DNA from 3 places in the Streptomyces sp. NPDC033966 genome. Region 2 is predicted to be linked to each of the others. Evidence: riboswitches for the same ligand, from Rfam matches in the RefSeq annotation. Region 2 holds a riboswitch; each other region holds the start of a gene.
What was found. Region 2 has a riboswitch for cyclic di-AMP ahead of ACZ518_RS27530 (transglycosylase family protein). Riboswitches for the same ligand answer to the same signal wherever they lie in the genome.
Positions count from the first base shown of each region.

Region 1 (2,257 bases), on a different contig from region 2:
TCCGTGCCGTACGTGGCACCGGTGCGGGCCTCGAAGTGCAGGTGCGGGCCGCTGGAGTTGCCGGTGGAGCCCGACAGGCCGATCTGCTGGCCGGCGCCGACCGTCTCGCCGACGGAGACGCTGAGCGAGAGCAGGTGCCCGTACTGGGTGTAGGTGCCGTCGTTGTGGCGGATCACGACGTTGTTGCCGTAGGCGCCGCCCCAGCCGGCCTCGACGATGGTGCCCGCGCCCACGGCGTGGACGATGCTGCCCTCGTCGGCGTGGAAGTCGATGCCCGTGTGGCTGCCGGAGGACCACATGCCGCCGCCCGCGCCGTACTGGGTGCTGACGTACGAGCCGTCGACCGGGGCGACGAAGGTGTTGAGGCGCTTGCGGGCCTCTTCCTTGGCGGCCTTCTCGGCGGCCTCGCGCTCGGCCTTCTCCTTGGCCTCGGCGGCCTCGGCGGTGCGCTTGGCCTCGGCGGCCCGCGTCTTCGCCTCGGCCTCGGCCTGCGCCTGCGCGGCGACGGCCTCGGCGGCGCTCTGCTGGGTCGCGGCCTGGACCTCGATGTCGTCCTGCAGACCGTCGGCGACGACGATCGCGTTCTGACCGGTGTCCTCCATGGACGGGCCGCTGCTGTTGTCCGCCGCGAAGGCCGGAGCGGCCAGGGTGCCGACCACGCCCGTGGTGGCGAGGGCGGCGATGCCGGCGTAGCCGGCGGTCTTGCGGCTCAGACGGCTGGAACCACGGTGCTTACCAGAACCGGCGGCACGACTGCCAAACGCCATGAAGGGGGTGATCCTTTCCTTCCCTCTCGCCTACCGGGTTAGCTGACGGGTTCGGAGCAGGAAGGTCTCCTACGGGCCTCCTCTTGCGAGGGGGTCCGATTCACCCCAGGGACACATGTGGGTCCCCGGCTCCCCAGGCTCGCGCCTGACGGGGACTCGGCGATCGCTGTCCGGTGCCGCGGATGCGGCGGGTACAAACTGACGAACAGCACGGCCGACGCTAGGCGGATCATCAGTCAATCGCCAAACAGACGAGCGCTTTTGTTGCGTACGCCACACCGCATACCTGCAACCACGCCACCAAACGGACAAAGGGGGCTCCGGTGGATGTTCCACCGGAGCCCCCTTGTCACGGGCCGGATCCCGGCCCGTCCCGGGCCTCGCGCCGCTCAGTTGGAGACGACGGTGACCTCACCGATCCCGAGGGCCAGGACGGGCTCCTCGATCTGCGCGGCGTCGCCCACCAGGACGGTGACCAGACGGTCCACCGGGAAGGCGTTCACGACGGCCGAAGTGGCCTCCGCCGTACCGGTTTCGGCCAGCCGCGCGTACAGCCGCGCCTGGTAGTCGTCCGGCAGCTCCTGCTCCACCTGGTCGGCGAGCGTGCCGGCGACCGAGGCGGCCGTCTCGAACTTCAGCGGGGCTACGCCCACCAGGTTCTGCACCGCCACATCCCGCTCGGCGTCGGTCAGTCCGCCCTCCGCAAGGGTCCGCAGCACCTTCCACAGGTCCTCCAGCGCCGGACCCGTGTTGGGGGTGTCCACCGAACCGCTGATGGCGAGCATCGAGGCGCCCTTGCCGTCGGCGGTCGAGCGCAGCACCTGCCCGAAGGCGCGGACGCCGTAGGTGTAGCCCTTCTCCTCGCGCAGCACCTTGTCCAGGCGGGAGGTGAGGGTGCCGCCGAGGCAGTACGTGCCGAGCACCTGCGGGGCCCAGACGATGTCGTGCCGGTCCGGTCCGATCCGGCCGATCAGCAGCTGCGTCTGGACGGCGCCCGGCCGGTCCACGATGACCACGCGGCCCGTGTCGTCGGCCGTCACCGGCTGGACCGGGCGGGGCGCGGCGGTGTTGCCGGTCCAGGCGCCCAGGGTGTCCGCCAGCAGGACGTCCAGGTCAATGCCGGTCAGGTCGCCGACGACCACCGCGGTGGTGGTGGAGGGCCGTACGTGGGCCTCGTAGAAGGCGCGTACGGCCCCGGAGTCGATCCGCGCGACCGTCTCCTCGGTGCCCTGGCGGGGGCGGGACACGCGCAGCGCGGCGGGGAACAGCTCCTTGGAGAGCTCCTTGGCGGCGCGGCGCTGCGGGTTGGCCAGCTCGTGCGGGATCTCGTCGAGCCGGTTGCGCACCAGGCGGTCGACCTCGCTGTCGGCGAAGGCGGGCGCGCTCAGGGCCTCGGCGAGCAGGGCAAGCGCCTTGGACAGCCGGGAGGCCGGGACCTCCAGGGAGACCCGCAGGCCGGGGTGGTCGGCGTGGGCGTCGAGGGTGGCGCC
Region 1 is NZ_JBVIRQ010000007.1:300,931-303,187, forward strand. It holds gene ACZ518_RS22105 (M23 family metallopeptidase) at 1-767, opposite strand, end outside; cyclic di-AMP (ydaO/yuaA leader) riboswitch at 780-939, opposite strand; gene ACZ518_RS22110 (M16 family metallopeptidase) at 1,157-2,257, opposite strand, start outside.
Region 1: linked by a shared signal. The riboswitch ahead of ACZ518_RS22105 (M23 family metallopeptidase) and the one ahead of ACZ518_RS27530 (transglycosylase family protein) in region 2 are both predicted to bind cyclic di-AMP.

Region 2 (2,257 bases):
GCTCCGCGCTGGCCATGCCGCTGCTCGCCGCCACAGGTGCGAACGCAGCCGACACCGCCACGTGGGACAAGGTCGCCGACTGCGAGAGCGGCGGCACCTGGAGCGCGAACTCCGGCAGCGGCGCCTACGGCGGCCTGCAGTTCACCCTGGAGCAGTGGCGCAACGCCGGCGGACTCGCGTACGCGGAGCGCCCCGACCTCGCCAGCCGCTCCCAGCAGATCGCGGTCGCCGAGCGGGTGCTGGCCTCCCAGGGCCCCCAGGCGTGGCCGCTGTGCTCCGCCTCGGCCGGGCTGACCCAGCAGGGCCCCGCCCCCGAGGTGGACCCGGGCGACAAGCTGAACCCCGGGCCCGTCGCGCCCACACCGACCCGGCCCGACGCCTCGGTGCCGAAGACGGGCAAGGGCAAGCCCTCCACGGACTTCGGGGCCCCGACCCCGGCGCCGAACACCCAGTCCAGCCCGAGCGGGCTGCCGGACTACCCGCTGGGCCCCTCCAGCGGACTGCCCGTCATGCCCGAGCCGGACTTCACGGTCCAGCCCACGACGCCCGGCACGCCCACGCCCGCCCCGGGCACCCCCACGGCGCCGGCCACCCCGGCCGCGCCGGGCACCCCGACGGCCCCGGCCACCCCGGGCGCCACCCCCGCCCCGGGCGTCACGCCCACCGCCCCGGCCACCCCGGGTGCCCCGACGGGCACCCCGTCCGCCGAGGCGGCCGACGGCTCGGGCAAGCACCGCGGCCCGGCCGCCGTCGAGGTACCGGCGGCCCCTGGCACGGTGTCAGCACCCGCCGCGGAGCCCGTCTACACCGTGAAGCCGGGCGACAGCCTCTCGGACATCGCGAACGCCAAGGGCGTCAAGGGGGGCTGGGGCGAGCTCTACAAAGCCAACGAGCAGGTCATCGGCGGGGACGCGGACCTCATCAAGCCCGGACAGAACCTGGATCTAACCAAGAAATAGGGGGCAGTTCGGGCATCCATTAAGAGTTGAATGTCCGTTATCGCCAAATGAGACATGCATCTCTTCCGGACAACTGGCGTGTCTCGTTCCGGAACTTCCGAAAACCCCCCTCTCACCTGCACAAACGTGCTCTTGAGGAAGGCAAGTAGGCCGGTTTCTCCCCAAAATCACACGTTGAACATCGGGGAGAGACCCGTCTACCTTCTGAATCGCTCGCCACCGCGGGCTCCTTCGACCGCATCGCCGAATCCTGCCGGCGGACGGAGGGAACAGTCGTCGCGCAAGCGCCGAAGGCAGGAGCGGGGGAACCAAGGTAGGCGCCGGGAACGGCCGTTGAGAGACGGCCCGCGTACCGGCTAGGGGTGAAGACACGCGCCGCGCCGCGTGACCGGGCAACTCATCCGCCCGAACCCGACAGCTCACCTCGAAGGCGTCGGTGAGGAGAAATCCATGCTGCTTTCCGGCAAGGGCAAGCACCGCCGCGGCTCCAAGGCCGTCCGCATCGTCACGCTCGCCGGTGTCGCCGGTGTCGCCGTCGCCGCCCCGCTGATGGCCGCCGGTACCGCCAGCGCCGCCACCTCGGCCGAGTGGGACAAGGTCGCCGCCTGCGAGTCCGGCGGCAACTGGTCCATCAACACCGGCAACGGCTACTACGGCGGCCTGCAGTTCTCGTCCTCCACGTGGGCCGCGTACGGTGGCAAGGCGTACGCCGCGCAGGCCAACCAGGCCACCAAGGGCCAGCAGATAGCCATCGCCGAGAAGGTCCTCAAGGGCCAGGGCAAGGGCGCCTGGCCGCACTGCGGCGTCGGCCTGTCCAACTCCTCGTACAACGGCGGCGGTTCCACCACCCCGGCCAAGCCGAAGCCCGAGACGAAGCCGGCCCCGGCCAAGCCCGCTCCGGCCAAGCCGGCCCCGGCGAAGCCCGCTCCGGCCAAGCCGTCCACGCCGAAGACCGAGACCGAGACCAAGGGCTCCGGCTCCGGCGCCGGCAACTGGACCCCGGCCAAGCCGTCGACCCCGAAGACCGAGGCCCCGCAGACGGGCAACGGCTCCTACACGGTCAAGGAAGGCGACACCCTGGGCACCATCGCCGAGGCCAACAAGGTCAAGGGCGGCTGGGAGAAGCTCTTCGAGCTCAACAAGGACACCGTCTCCGACGCCGACCTGATCTTCCCGGGTCAGAAGCTGAAGCTCGGCTGAACCTCCGCGTAACACTCGCGGCACCCCGCAGCATCTCCACCGCCCGGCGCGTATCCCAACGCGCCGGGCGGCGGCGTGTCGTCCGCCGGTACCCGCAT
Region 2 is NZ_JBVIRQ010000010.1:266,001-268,257, forward strand. It holds gene ACZ518_RS27525 (transglycosylase family protein) at 1-959, shown strand, start outside; cyclic di-AMP (ydaO/yuaA leader) riboswitch at 1,235-1,407, shown strand; gene ACZ518_RS27530 (transglycosylase family protein) at 1,410-2,159, shown strand.

Region 3 (2,257 bases), on a different contig from region 2:
GCCGGTCACGTTGCCGGTCGCGCCGGAGAGTCCGATGGTCTGGCCGCCGGTGACGCTCTGGCCCACCGAGACGGCGAGCGAGGACAGGTGGCCGTACTGGGAGTACTTGCCGTCGGCGTGCTTGATGACGACCTCGTTGCCGTACGCGCCGCCCCAGCCTGCGGAGACCACGGTGCCCGCGCCGACGGCCTTCACGGTGGTGCCGGTGCTCGCGATGAAGTCGACGCCGGTGTGGTAGCCGGAGGACCACATGGCGCCGGGGGTGCGGTACTGGGTGGAGACGCCGCCGCCGACGGGGGAGGTGAACCCGGACGCGGTGGCGGGCGCGGCGGGCACGGAGGCCTTCTCGCTCTTGGCTGCGGCGCCGGAGCCCTTGGCGGCCGTGCCACCGGAGGGGCGGGCGGCCTGGCCGGCGGTGGTCTTGCCGGTGCCCTTCGGGGACCGGGCCTTGCCGCCCGCACCCTCGGAGGCGGCCGGAGCTTCGGTGGAGGATTCCTCGACCGGGGCCGCAGGAGCCTTCGGGGCGGGGGCCGCGCCGCCGCCGACGAGGTTCAGCTTCAGGCCCGGGTGGATGAGGGACGGGTCTGCGCCGACGGCCTCGCGGTTGTCGGCGTAGAGCTGCTCCCAGCCGCCGTCGAGGTGGCGCTCGGCGGCGATCTTGGAGAGGTAGTCGCCCGGCACGACCGTGTAGACGGTGGGCGCGGCGGCCGCGGGCGCGGCGGCGGGGGCCGCGGCGCGGAGGGCCTCCGGGGTCTGGGTGCTCTGCGCGGGCGCGGACTTGGCCGGGGCGGCGGCCGGGGCGGCGTTGGCGCCTGCGGCACCCATCAGCGGGAGCGCGAGGGCCGCTCCGCCGGTCCCGGCGACGGCGAAGCCGCGGGATATCGAACGGGACTTCGGACGGCGGTGCTTACCCTTTCCGGGCATGTCGAATTCCTCTCCGGCGCCTGCGAGGTGAGCTGTCGGGTTCGGACTGGAGATGTCCGGCCGTACGTGCGGAGCACGGGTCCGGCTTCACCCCTAGCTGGGCCGGAAATGATCCGGAACAGCGGCCTGCCTGGTTCCCCCGCTCCTGCCGCGCGCGATGGTCGGGTGCGGTTCCCGGGCGGCGGCAGGATTAGGCGGTCCACCCGGATCGATCGCGAAGGTAATCGAGCGGGGCACCGGGCAACAAGCCGCGAATTCTCTGACGGATTCGCAGATATGGGGGATCAATGGAATTCCGGTCACCCTGTGTCCATTCCGCACCATCAACAACCGCTCCCACAAGGCAATTCGGTTCTCGCGATCAGGCACGCACGGTCACCGTATGATCTGGCTCACGGCGCCCGGCCCGATCTCGCCACCACATATGGCAAGTTGCTCTCAACCAGTCCAATTCGGACACCACGGACCCACGCGGAGGAGTACACGTGACCCAGCAGATACCCCAGCCCCTTCCGGCCGGACCCGGACCTGGTGCGGCGCTGACCGGAGTGCGCAACTTCCGTGACGTGGGCGGGTTGCCGACCACGGACGGGCGGAGGGTCAGGCCGGGACGACTGTTTCGAAGCGGACATCTAGCGCATGCCACCGAAACCGACGCAGAGTTCCTCGCCTCGCTGGGGCTGCACACCGTCTTCGACTTCCGCAACGGAGCGGATCACGCCCTGGAGGGCCCCGACGTCGAATTGCCGGGTGTGCGCAACGTGAACATCCCGCTGACGGATCCGGCCGACGGCCGGGAATTCTGGAAGATGGTCCGCGACGGCGAGCTCGACCAGCTCCGCGGCCTCCTGGGCGAGGGCCGGGCCGCCGCCCGCATGACGGACTCGTACCGCACGATCATCCGCACCCGCACCGCCGAACACAGCCGTGTCGTGCACGCGCTCACGCTGGACAGCGTGCCGGCGCTGATGCACTGCGCCGCCGGGAAGGACCGGGCCGGGCTGTCGGTCGCGGTGACCCTGCTCGCGCTGGGCGTGGAGCGCGAGGCGATCGTGGCGGACTACCTGGAGTCCAACGTCCCGCACAACCGCTACCGGGTGCGCCGGGGCAGCGACGCGCCCGAGGCCCGCTCCCCCGAAGTGATGGAGCTGCTGGCACCGCTGTTCGACGCCCGCGCGGAGTACCTGCTCGCGGCCTTCGCGACCATCGAGGAGCAGTGGGGCGGCGTGGAGCGCTACCTCGCCGAGGGACTCGCGCTCGCGCCCGAGTCGCTGGACCGGCTGCGGGACCGGCTCCTGGAAGGCTGACCGCGAACGGCCGGAGGGGGCCCGTC
Region 3 is NZ_JBVIRQ010000009.1:184,408-186,664, reverse strand. It holds gene ACZ518_RS25365 (peptidoglycan DD-metalloendopeptidase family protein) at 1-924, opposite strand, end outside; cyclic di-AMP (ydaO/yuaA leader) riboswitch at 929-1,091, opposite strand; gene ACZ518_RS25360 (tyrosine-protein phosphatase) at 1,410-2,231, shown strand.
Region 3: linked by a shared signal. The riboswitch ahead of ACZ518_RS25365 (peptidoglycan DD-metalloendopeptidase family protein) and the one ahead of ACZ518_RS27530 (transglycosylase family protein) in region 2 are both predicted to bind cyclic di-AMP.